2 linked regions of the Hydrogenovibrio crunogenus genome follow. The protein of the gene in region 2 binds, or shares a complex with, the protein of the main gene of each other region. Links are inferred from orthologs where the notes say so. Each region holds a gene or a part of one and is shown on either strand. Other genes may lie near its edges.

The links.
Region 1: the proteins of rpsG (region 2) and tig are in contact, whole or in part, in a crystal structure (PDB 3GTY), measured with the Thermotoga maritima proteins. The link is inferred for Hydrogenovibrio crunogenus from one-to-one orthologs. Residues at the interface, in WP_004081843.1 of Thermotoga maritima: Lys34, Lys52, Lys55, Glu59, Arg62, Gln63, Glu66, Asn67, Lys69, Val71, Arg95, Ala109, Lys110, Lys111, Gly112, Arg113, Pro114, Glu117, Glu121, Ile124, Ala125, Tyr127, Asn128, Asn129, Thr130, Gly131, Lys135, Asp139, Arg142, Met143; in WP_004081061.1 of Thermotoga maritima: Glu122, Val124, Val129, Leu130, Tyr133, Glu188, Gly259, Ile262, Tyr263, Glu266, Ser270, Glu273, Gln274, Glu277, Arg308, Gln311, Ile312, Ser315, Tyr316, Glu325, Arg329, Arg336, Leu363, Phe366, Trp367, Arg373, Leu377, Arg381, Leu384, Glu387.

What each region holds. Positions count from the first base shown.
Region 1 is NZ_CP032096.1:1,293,734-1,300,964, reverse strand. The notes cover bases 1-2,953. They hold tig (trigger factor), read right to left. Parts: upstream 2,156-2,953; coding sequence 845-2,155; downstream 1-844. Other genes in these bases: GHNINEIG_RS06190 (ATP-binding cassette domain-containing protein), read right to left, coding at 2,674-2,953; GHNINEIG_RS06195 (YgaP family membrane protein), read left to right, coding at 2,411-2,620; clpP (ATP-dependent Clp endopeptidase proteolytic subunit ClpP), read right to left, coding at 42-644; clpX (ATP-dependent Clp protease ATP-binding subunit ClpX), read right to left, coding at 1-19. In the rest of the region: more of GHNINEIG_RS06190, read right to left, coding at 2,954-4,638; lipoprotein-releasing ABC transporter ATP-binding protein LolD, read right to left, coding at 4,642-5,334; GHNINEIG_RS06180 (lipoprotein-releasing ABC transporter permease subunit), read right to left, coding at 5,327-6,577; GHNINEIG_RS06175 (trimeric intracellular cation channel family protein), read right to left, coding at 6,597-7,223. UniProt on the Bacillus subtilis protein: Involved in protein export. Acts as a chaperone by maintaining the newly synthesized protein in an open conformation. Functions as a peptidyl-prolyl cis-trans isomerase.
Region 2 is NZ_CP032096.1:341,796-347,148, forward strand. What follows is about bases 1-2,729. They hold rpsG (30S ribosomal protein S7), read left to right. Parts: upstream 1-992; coding sequence 993-1,466; downstream 1,467-2,729. Other genes in these bases: rpoC (DNA-directed RNA polymerase subunit beta'), read left to right, coding at 1-421; rpsL (30S ribosomal protein S12), read left to right, coding at 560-934; fusA (elongation factor G), read left to right, coding at 1,528-2,729. In the rest of the region: more of fusA, read left to right, coding at 2,730-3,630; tuf (elongation factor Tu), read left to right, coding at 3,664-4,854; rpsJ (30S ribosomal protein S10), read left to right, coding at 4,988-5,299.

The sequences.
Region 1 (7,231 bases), 960 kb from region 2 along the record:
ATAAGGTTTTTTCACTCATCTGACTGCCTTCTTTTCTTAATTTAACGACGCGTTAGAACTTTATCAACCAATCCATAGTCACAGGCTTCGTCAGCACTCATGAAGTTATCACGATCTGTGTCGTTCTCAATCACTTCAATAGGTTGCCCGGTATGATCGGCAAGCGCTTTGTTTAATTTTTGTTTAATTTGAATAATTTCTTTCGCATGAATTTCAATATCCGATGCCTGACCTTGGAATCCCCCTAACGGTTGATGAATCATCACGCGAGAGTTTGGTAAGGCATAACGCTTGCCTTCTGCCCCGGCAGATAATAAAAAGGATCCCATGCTGGCGGCTTGACCAATACACATCGTGCTGACATCTGGTTTTATAAAACGCATGGTATCATAAATAGCCATTCCAGCCGTGACACTCCCGCCCGGTGAATTAATGTATAAATGAATGTCTTTATCCGGGTTTTCAGATTCTAAGAAAAGCAACTGTGCCACAATTAAGTTGGCCATATGGTCTTCAACTTGCCCTACCAAAAAAATAACACGCTCTTTTAATAAACGAGAATAAATATCAAACGATCTTTCTCCTCGACTGGTTTGTTCGATAACCATTGGAATTAGTGCGTCTTGAATCGGTGTAGAATGCATTCAAATAAACCTTTGTAATTTATGTATTTAAGGGTAATTCACTCGTTTTTTAACAAGAGAAACGAGTGAGTTATCTTTGATTTTGATTAATAGATGGCTCTATCTTAGCTTTTTATTAGGCAAAAAAAAACTTAACCTTGTTACAAAATGACATAATTTCGTAACAGAAGTTAAGTTTTTTAAGTTAGATGCGCTGATGCTTACGCAGCAGGACCAACAACTTCTTCAAATGATTTAGAAACTTCTTTAGTTTTTGCTTCAGAAAGAATCTTGTTCGTGATTTCTTTCTCAACCAAGATCGCATCAATTTCTTTTTGTGCTTGAGGGTTTTTTGCATACCACTCAATCACTTCTTGAGGATCTTCATAAGAGGAAGCTTGATCTTGAATGAAGGCTTGACGCGCTTCATCAGTCGCTTCGATCTTATACTCTTTGATCACTTCACCCAGGACCAACCCAATTTTAACGCGCTTTTCAGCTTCTGGTTTGAAAGCTTCTGCTGTTAAGCCGATGTCTTCTGCTTTTAAACCTTGTTGCTGGAATTGCTCAAGTTGACGTTCCATTAAAGCAGACGCTTCTTGATCTACCATTGCTTGAGGCAGCTCAACTTCAACCTTTTCTGCTAAAGCATCTAGCACAGCCGTACGGTTTTTGTTCTCAACCGAACGCTTCAGTTCTTTTTCCATGTTAGAACGGATTTCTTTAACCAGTGCTTCTTCAGTTCCTTCATCGATACCGAATGACTTAACGAATTCTTCATCAATTTCCGGTAACACTTTTGTTTGAACCGAGTGAACTTTAATATCAAATGTGACGGTTTGTCCTTTCAGCTCATCAGATTGGTAATCTTCAGGGAATGTCACTTCAATTGTTTTTTCTTCGTTCTTTTTCATGCCGATGATGCCATCTTCAAAACCAGGAATCATTCGGCCAGATCCTAGTTCCAAAGGAACTTCTTCAGCTTTTCCGCCTTCGAATTCTTCACCATCTTTTTTACCAACGAAATCGATGATTACCTGATCACCTTCTTTGGCTTTTTTGTTGCCGTTTGCAGGCTTCCAAGCCATCTTCTGTTCACGAAGACGGGTAACCATTTTTTCGACATCTTTATCAGTGATTTCTGAAGTGATTGTCTCAACTTTCAGGCCAGAGAATTTTGGTAACTCTACTTCTGGGAAAACTTCAAATGTTGCTGAGTAGACAATGTGACCATCTTTTTCATCTAACTCTTGAAATTGTGGGTAGCCTGCAATATTTAGAGATTCTTTTGCAACGGCGTCATAAAAAGACTGTTGTACGGTTTCACCCATCATTTCTTGACGAACCTGACCGCCATAACGTTTTTTAACCACGCTCATTGGTACTTTGCCAGGACGGAAACCATCCATTTTAACTGTACGACGCATTTGCGCTAAACGTTGTTCAACTTTACTGTCTAAATCACCCGCTGGAAGCGTGACATTAATTTTGTGCTCTAGACCTGTTTCTGGCTTTTCTACTGTTACTTGCATGTGTTTAATCTCAAAAATTAAAATCCGGTTAGACGTGAACGAAACTTCTTTTCCGCTCGGCGGCTTTACTCTACTGTATAAAATAAACGGTGAATTATACTGATTTTATTAAAGTAATGAAAGACATAGCCCTAAATTAATGCAGGGATATTCCTTGAAAAAGAAAGTTGTGATAAAATATTCGTATCGGTACATTTATGATTTATATATCAAAAAATGACAAAACAACGAATAAAACTAAAGGGTTAGAGAAAAATGACAATTGAAAAATTCATGATGATTATGGTGGGAAGCATGGTACTTGTGTCTACCATTTTGGCATACACAGTTTCAGCAAGCTGGTTATTGCTAACAGGTTTTATTGGTCTGAATTTACTTATTTCGGGTATCACCGGGTTTTGCCCAATGGTTTATTTTTTACGTAAAGCCGGTTTAAAGCATGGCTGTGCTTTTCGTAATTGCTAAGTTTTAAATTAAAAAAACCGCTGCCAACAGAGGAATAAGGGGCAGCGGTTTTTTTATACCTCTGAAAAAGAGTTTGTTATTTCCTCTATTTCATCTTCCAAAAGCAACCACTCGTCTTCCAGTGATTCAATCAATACCTTCAATTGTGCTTCTTGCTTTAAAATATCTTTAAGCTCTTTAGAACGGTTGGCTTCATACAAGGTCGCATCTTCCATTTCAGCATGTAAATCAGCCAATTGTTTTTGCGCATCAGATAGTTGTTTTTCAACTTTAGCCAGACGTTTACTTTGATCTCTAGTCGCTTCTTTGAGTTGCTTTCGATAATGCGCATTTTGTTGACGTTGTGCTTTTTTATTGGCACTACTGGCATTGCTGGTATCTGAAATATTGCCAGGCCTGGTCGATTTTTCCGCTTTGATCTGAGCTTGTTTTTCTTTTAACAAGCGTAATCGTTGTTGCAAGTAAGCATCCAGGTCACCATGATAGCGCTCAACACGTTGATCATGCACCCACCAGAATTGATCTACAATACTGGTTAATAAATGTTGATCATGCGTGACCAAAATCAGAGCGCCTGAAAATTCCTGCAAAGCCATTTCCAGAGCATCACGTGTTTCCATGTCTAAATGGTTGGTCGGCTCATCCAAAATAATCAGGTTCGGTTTTTGATACACCATTAAGGCCAGGGACAAACGCGCTTTTTCCCCACCAGAAAAGTGTTTTATAGGGTTTAAGGTTTTATCATGCGAAAAACCGAATTGCCCTAAAAAGTCTCTGGCTTCTTGGTCGGTGACACGCTCCATGTCCTCTTTTGTTAAAGACAGCATGTGTGCCAAAGGAGATTGATCGAGATTAAGGGACTCGAGCTGGTGTTGCGCAAAGTAACCTATTTTAAGCCCTTTGCTGTGAACCAATTTCCCTGATTTTGGGGGATTCTCTTTAATCAATAATTTTAAAAGCGTTGTTTTACCAGATCCATTGACCCCTACTAAACCAATTCTGTCGCCCGCGCGCAAGGTTAAGTCAACGTCTTTTAAAATCAAATGATCCTCGTACCCAAAGCTCAACGCGTCTGAAAATAACATCGGATCTGGCAAATGTTCCGGTTCCGCAAAATGAAATTGAAACGGGTTGCTGGCTTGTACCGCAGCAACGGACTCGATGCGTTCTAAAGCTTTCACTCGGCTCTGTGCCTGTTTCGCTTTAGAGGCTTTCGCTTTAAATCGTTCAATAAAAGATTTTAAATGCTGCATTTGTTGCTTTTGTTTGTCATGCAACGCTTGTTGTTGCATCAACTGTTCATTGCGTTGGCGTTCAAACGCGGCAAAATTGCCTGAGTAATATTGAATTTTGCCTTGATCTAGGTGGGCAATGCCTTGAACCACTTCATCTAGAAAGTGCCGATCATGGGAGATGACTATGACGGCACCCGAAAAGCCTTTTAACCATTGAATTAACCAGGATACGGCTTCAATGTCCAAATGGTTGGTGGGTTCATCCAATAATAGTAAATCGGCGCGTTGCATTAATGCTCGAGCCAGCTTCAACCGAACTTGCCAGCCACCTGAAAAAGACTCTACCGGTTTATTAAATTCTGCTTCTGAAAATCCCAGTCCGTACAAAAGTTGTTGTGCTTTTTGAGGGACTTCGTAACCGGATATGCGATCGAGTTCATCATAAGAAGCGACTAGAGCATCATGATCATTATTAAGTTCGGCCTGGTCAATTCGAGTTCGTGCTTCGGCGTAAAGCGTATCCCCTGTCGTGACGTATTCCATGGCCGAAAAAGATAGATGTGTTTGCTCCTGCTCAACATACCCGACTTGCCAGGTATCGGGCATGGCAATATTGCCGGCTTCTAAAGAAACTTCGTTTAAAATCGCTTTTAAAAGGGTCGACTTTCCTGCACCATTCTGACCAATTAAACCGATCTTCTGACCGGGATGTAAAGTCAATGAGGCGTTTTGCAATAAGGGTTTTAACCCGGCCATTAAACTGACGGACTGTATATTGAGCATAAATTAACGTGTTTCTGAAGGCAGGATAAAATGCCCTTCTGTTAATTGATATTGACGGTCCATTTTAGCGGCCAATGATAAGTCGTGCGTCACAACCAATAACGCAGTGTTTTGTTCTTGGTTTAATTCCAACATCAAATCGAATACCTGTTGTGCAGAACTTTCATCTAAGTTACCAGTCGGTTCATCGGCTAATACACAAGCAGGCTTGGTGATTAACGCTCGTGCAATGGCCACTCTTTGGCGTTCCCCACCCGATAACTCTGACGGTTTATGATGCGTACGATGCCCGAGTCCAACGCGCTCAAGTAAAGCACTTGCCTGCTTTTCGGCCTCTTTTGAAGGCGTGCGACGAACCCGTAAAGGTAACATCACATTTTCCAATGCATTTAATTCCGGTAACAGAAAATGAAACTGGTAAACAAATCCCATATATTGATTGCGGAGTCGCCCACGTTTCACTTCATTTAAATTTGAAAATTCTTGCGACATTAAGGAAACCGTTCCACCCGTTGGTTTATCCAAGCCGGCCAGTAAATGTAACAAGGTACTTTTCCCAGAACCAGAGCTACCGACAATAGCGACTTTTTCATTCGCTCTGAGTTCAAAGTCCAGTCCTTTGATGACGGCTGTTTTTAATTTTCCGTCACGGTATTCTTTTTCTAGATTTGAGGCTTGTAAAATTAAATCACTCATAACGTAAAGCCTCCGCAGGTTGAATTTTTGAAGCACGTCTGGCCGGATAAATCGTCGCCAGTAAGGTAAGGACAAAAGCTAATCCGGATACCGTCCAAACATCTTCCCAGTGTAAATCTGACGGGATTTTACTAATATAATAAATATCGGCCGGAAAGAACTTAAAGCCAAAAATGTTTTCAATAAACGGCACAATTACATCTATATTTAATGAAATCGTAACCCCTCCGATCACCCCTAGAATAGCTCCAAACGTTCCGATAATCAGCCCCTGTACGATAAAAATTGCCTGCACACTGCCAGGCGTGCCACCAATGGTTCTCAATACTGCGATATCTTTTTGTTTATCGGTCACCACCATCACCATGGTTGAAACAATATTAAAAGCGGCCACCATGATGATCAAAGTCAAAACAATAAACATCATACGTTTTTCCATTTCAATGGCCTTAAAGAAATTGGAATGTTGTTGCGTCCAATCTCTCATGTAAAGCACATCATCAATGTTTTCCGCAACGGCTTCTCTAACATCTCGAACGGCAAACATATCATCAAGCCGTAATTGTAAAGCGGACACTTGATGTCCCATTTTAAATACACGCTGCGCATCGGCCATATGCACAAGTGCTAAAGCGCTGTCATATTCATGCATTCCCACTTCAAACAAGCCCGAAACGGTAAAACGTTTTAAGCGAGGCACAACTCCCATTGGTGAAATGGAAGCCTGTGGCGCAACTAATGTAATTTTATCCCCAACGGAAACCCCTAGCCCATTGGCCAACTCTGTTCCCAGAATGACGTTATAGTCTTTGGATTTTAAATCGGATAAATGTCCATAGACCATTTTTGACTCAACATCTGCAACCTGCCCTTCATATTTCGGGAGTATCCCTCTAACCAACACCCCTTTTACTCGATCTCCATGCGTTAACATGCCTTGTCCCATCGCATTAGGCGCTGCGCCTTCTACATGAGGTAATTGTTTAGCGACCGAATACAAGTCTTGCCAGTGGTTTAAGCGCTCTCCACGTTCTGACAATGTCACATGCGCCGTCATGTCTAAGATACGATCACGGAGTTCTTGTTGAAACCCGTTCATGATAGACATCACGGTAATCAATGCCGTTACACCTAAACCGATTCCAATGATCGACGATAATGAGATAAATGAGATAAACCCATTCCGGCGCTTGGCACGTGTGTATCGATAGCCCAACAATAACTCAAATGGCAGTTTGAACATAAAAGAAAACCTTTAGCTGTTAGTCCTGTGAATTGATCGGTTGAAAAACGGGTAATCCGATATTAAATAAAATGGCCCAAATGCGTAGACTGAAAATAACCATAACGGACAAGATGACAGCTAAATCCACCGGAAGATTTAAATGCACCAAGACCAGTAATAAACTGATGCCGATAAATGAAGCTGTGGCATAAATTTCTTTACGAAAAATTAATGGAACCTCTCCCATTAAGACATCTCGAATCACACCTCCGACCACGCCCGTCATTACGCCCGTCATGATGATGATTGGATCAGAGAGTCCAAGCGCCATCGCTTTTTGCGCCCCTATGACACTGAAAACAGCAAGACCGAGCGCATCAAGATATAACAGCAGTTTGACCGGAATTTCTTTTATACGCGCATAGAAAAACAAGAAAAGAGTTGAGAAAACAACAACATATATGTAAATATTGTGTTCAACCCAAAAGACAGGCTGGTCTAGGATTAAATCACGTAAGGTTCCACCTCCGACTGCCGTCACCATGGCGATGACAATTGCGCCGAAGAGATCCAGTTGTTTCCGGCTGGCAGCCAGCAAACCAGTCATCGCGAAGACAACGGTTCCCAATAGATCAAGGTAATAAAGTGTTTGGACTAAATTCATGGCGGTTA
Region 2 (5,353 bases):
CTTGATCAAAGGTGAACAGGCTGAGTTTGCAAGAGTGCTTGAGATGAATGAAAAAGTTTCTGATGAAGGCTCTGTAGAAGCTTCTTACCAAAGAGTGTTACTGGGGATTACTAAGGCTTCGTTAGCCACAGAATCCTTTATTTCCGCTGCGTCTTTCCAGGAAACAACTCGTGTATTAACGGAAGCTGCTGTAAGTGGAAAAGAAGATAAACTGGTCGGGTTGAAAGAAAACGTTATTGTAGGTCGTTTGATTCCAGCCGGAACAGGGTTCGCTTATCATAAGGCTCGCAAGGAAGCGAGTGAAAAAACTCAACGTGAGTTAGCGGCGTTTATGAACACGGATGATGAAAGCGCTGTTCAAGAAGAAGTAGTTGAAGAAACTATTTCTATAACAGAGAGTGTCGAGCAAACAACTGAATGATTCATTGAATAAATTCATAAACTTATGCTTGACAATGTGTTTGGGGATCACTAAAATTCCTCAACCTTACTCATGGGCTTTTTTAGCCCATGGATTTTTAGTAATTAAGATTTAGATCTTAAGATGGAGTGAGAATTAATGGCTACTATTAACCAGTTGGTGCGTAAGCCGCGTAAAGATAAGATGAAAAAGTCAAATGTACCTGCGCTAGAGGCTTGTCCTCAACGTCGTGGAGTATGTACGCGTGTTTATACAACAACCCCTAAAAAGCCTAACTCTGCCCTACGTAAAGTTGCACGTGTACGCTTAACTAACGGATATGAAGTTTCTAGTTATATCGGTGGTGAAGGTCACAACTTGCAAGAACACTCCGTGATTTTAATTCGCGGTGGTCGTGTAAAAGATTTACCTGGTGTACGTTATCATACAGTTCGTGGTTCTCTGGATTGCGCAGGTGTAGATGGTCGTAAACAAGGTCGTTCTAAGTACGGTGCGAAGCGTCCTAAGGGGTAATAATTCCTTAACATACGTTTTGCAATAATTAGTGTAAATTTATACCGGAAGAGTAAGAATGGCAAGAAGAAGAGAAATACCTAAAAGACAAGTTTTACCAGATCCAAAGTTTGGTGATACAACATTAACAAAGTTTGTAAACATGATTATGGTCAGTGGTAAAAAAGCTGTCGCTGAAAAAATTGTCTATGATGCATTAGATGTTGTTGTAGATAGAAAAAAAGGCGGCGAGCATGCAGTGCTACTGAGAGAAGCTTTGGAAAATGTTGGCCCGATGGTAGAGGTTAAATCTCGCCGTGTGGGTGGTGCAACTTACCAAGTACCAGTTGAAGTGCGTTCAGAGCGTAAGACAGCTCTAGCGATGAGATGGATTGTAGAAGCTGCTCGTAAGCGTAGTGAGAAAGGCATGATGTTGCGCTTAGCTGGTGAATTATCAGATGCTCTCGAAAATCGCGGTTCTGCGATTAAGAAGAAAGAAGATACTCATCGAATGGCGGAAGCGAACAAAGCGTTTTCACATTTCCGTTGGTAATCTAAATTGGGCCCGGTTAGGGCCTTTATTATTTTAGAATTAAATTAAAAGGTTAATTAACGTGGCACGTAAGACCCCAATTGAAAGATATCGTAATATCGGTATCATGGCCCACATTGATGCGGGTAAAACCACAACAACAGAGCGTATTTTGTTCTACACAGGTGTTTCTCACAAAATTGGTGAGGTGCATGATGGTGGTGCAACCATGGACTGGATGGAGCAAGAGCAAGAGCGTGGTATTACAATTACTTCTGCAGCAACGACTACTCACTGGAGCGGGATGGCGCAGCAGTTTCCTGAGCATCGTATTAACATTATCGATACTCCAGGGCACGTTGACTTTACGATTGAAGTAGAGCGTTCATTGCGTGTTCTTGATGGTGCTGTAACGTGTTTTTGTTCAGTAAGTGGTGTTGAGCCTCAGTCTGAAACAGTCTGGCGTCAAGCGGATAAGTATGGCGTGCCACGTATGGGCTTTGTTAATAAAATGGACCGTGCTGGAGCGAACTTTTTAAACGTAAATCAAATGGTTATTGATCGTTTGGGTGCGTTGCCGGTTCCTATGCAGTTGCCTATTGGTGCAGAAGAAACTTTCCGTGGTGTAGTTGATCTTGTCAAAATGAAAGCAATTTACTGGGAAGAAGAAAACATGGGGATGAAATATACCTATGAAGATATCCCAGAAGATATGGTTGAGTTGTGTCAAGAATGGCGCGAAAAGATGGTTGAGTCTGCAGCAGAAGCTAATGAAGAATTAATGGATAAGTACTTGGAAGAAGGTGATCTTTCTGAAGAGGAAATTAAAGCCGGTATTCGTCAGCGTTGTATTGATGTTGAAATTGTTCCAATGTTCTGTGGTTCTGCCTTTAAAAATAAAGGTGTTCAAGCATTATTGGATGCGGTTATTGAGTATATGCCTGCACCATCTGATGTTCCTGCGATACAGGGTGAATTAGAAGATGGTACAAAAGCTGAACGTCATTCAACAGATGATGAGCCTTTTGCAGCATTGGCATTTAAGGTTATGACGGACCCTTATGTTGGGACGCTAACTTTCTTCCGTGTTTATTCAGGTGTGTTGACGGCAGGTAGTCCAGTTTACAATTCAGTGAAGAGTAAGCGTGAGCGTGTAGGACGTATTCTGCAGATGCACTCTAACTCTCGTGAAGAGATTAAAGAAGTTCGTGCAGGTGAAATTGCTTGTGCCGTTGGTCTAAAAGATACGACTACAGGTGATACGTTGTGTGATCCAGATAATAAAATTATCTTGGAGCGTATGGAATTTCCGGATCCAGTAATCTCGATCGCGATTGAGCCTAAAACAAAAGCGGACCAAGAAAAAATGGGGATTGCTCTTCAGAAGTTGGCTGCGGAAGATCCTTCTTTCCGAGTTAAAACAGACGAAGAAACCAATCAAACCATTATTTCAGGTATGGGTGAGCTTCACTTGGACATCATTGTTGATCGTATGAAGCGTGAGTTCAATGTGGAAGCGAATATTGGTGCTCCACAAGTTTCATACCGTGAAACCATTAAGAAGCCAGTAGAAGCGGATGGGAAGTTTGTTCGTCAGTCCGGTGGTCGTGGTCAGTATGGTCATGTTGTATTTAAAATCTCTCCTCGTGAAGCTGGGTCAGGTTTTGAGTTTATCAACAGTATTGTTGGTGGTGCTGTACCTCGTGAGTATATTGGTGCTGTTGAGAAAGGTGCACAGCAACAATTAGAAAATGGTGTTATTGCTGGCTTCCCTATGGTTGATGTTTCTGTTGAGTTAATTGATGGTTCTTACCATGATGTGGACTCTAACGAAATGGCTTTCAGTGTTGCAGCTGGTATGGGTATTAAAAATGGTGTTACCCAAGCAAATCCAGTAATTCTTGAGCCGGTTATGGCGGTTGAAGTGACAACTCCTGAAGAATATATGGGAGATATTATCGGTGACTTGAATAGACGTCGTGGGATGGTTTCAAGTATGGATGATATTGCTTCTGGTAAATCAATTAAAGCAGAAGTGCCACTTTCTGAAATGTTTGGGTATTCCAACCAGATGCGTTCTTTAACTCAAGGTCGTGCAAACTATAGTATGACATTCTTGAAATATAATGATGCGCCTTCTAATATCCAAGAAGAGATTATTGCTAAAGCCCAGAAGGGTGAATAATTTAAAATTTAAAGTTTAATTAGGATTTTTAAAATGGCAAAAGAAAAGTTTGAACGTAGTAAGCCGCACGTAAACGTTGGTACGATTGGTCACGTTGACCATGGTAAAACAACTCTTACAGCGGCTCTAACAATTGTACAAGGTAAAAAATTCGGTGGCGAAGCAAAAGACTACGCTAACATCGATAACGCACCGGAAGAGCGTGAGCGTGGTATTACTATCTCAACAGCACACGTTGAGTATGAGTCAGAAACACGTCACTATGCTCACGTAGACTGCCCAGGTCACGCCGACTATGTAAAAAACATGATCACAGGTGCGGCACAGATGGACGGTGCAATCCTAGTATGTTCAGCAGCAGATGGCCCAATGCCACAAACGCGTGAGCACATTCTTCTATCTCGTCAGGTAGGTGTGCCATACATCGTTGTTTACCTAAACAAAGCTGACATGGTTGATGATGAAGAATTGCTAGAGCTAGTAGAAATGGAAGTTCGTGAACTTCTAGATACTTATGATTTCCCAGGTGATGATACACCGGTAATCATGGGGTCAGCTCTTAAAGCTATCGAAGGTGATCAATCAGAAATTGGTGAGCCATCAATCGGTCGTTTGGTAGATGCATTGGATACATACATCCCAGAACCAACACGTCAAACAGATAAACCATTCCTAATGCCTGTAGAAGATATCTTCTCAATCCAAGGTCGTGGAACGGTTGCAACAGGTCGTGTTGAAACAGGTGTTGTAAAAGTTGGTGAAGAAATCGAAATCGTCGGTATCCGTCCAACAACAACTACAACTGTAACAGGTGTTGAAATGTTCCGTAAGCTGCTTGACCAAGGTGAAGCAGGGGATAACGTAGGTATCCTATTGCGTGGTACTAAGCGTGAAGATATCGAACGTGGTCAAGTACTTGCTCATAAGGGTACAGTAACACCACATACTAAGTTCGAAGCAGAAGTGTATGTACTATCAAAAGATGAAGGTGGTCGTCATACACCATTCTTCCAAGGATATCGTCCACAGTTCTACTTCCGTACAACAGATGTAACAGGTGCATGTGAACTACCAGCAGGAACAGAAATGGTTATGCCTGGTGATAACGTGCAAATGACTGTAGAGTTAATCAACCCGATCGCGATGAACGAAGGTTTACGTTTCGCGATTCGTGAAGGTGGACGTACAGTTGGTGCGGGTGTTGTTGCTAAAATTATTGATTAAATAATGTTTAGAAAACAATAAATTAAATGCTTGAAAGTATTTTGATTTATTGTTACAATCCGCAACCTTAGTGAGCAGTGGCTATATTCATGTCACTGCTTTTCTTTTTTTGTAATATGAGAAAAAGATTATTATGGCGACTCAAAATATTCGTATTCGCTTGAAGGCTTTCGATCATCGTTTGATTGATCAGTCTGCTCGTGAAATTACGGAAACAGCTAAAAGAACAGGCGCTCAGGTTAAGGGCCCTATTCCAATGCCTACCCGTAAAGAGCGTTTTACAGTGTTGGTTTCACCGCATGTTAACAAAGATGCGCGTGACCAGTATGAAATTCGTACACATAAGCGTTTGTTGGATATCGTTGATCCGACAGATAAAACAGTTGATGCATTGATGAAGTTAGATCTTGCAGCAGGTGTGGATGTACAGTTAGAGCTAAGATAATTAGCTTGGTTGTTAACCATCAATCGAAATGGTTAATGTAGAAATAATAATGAG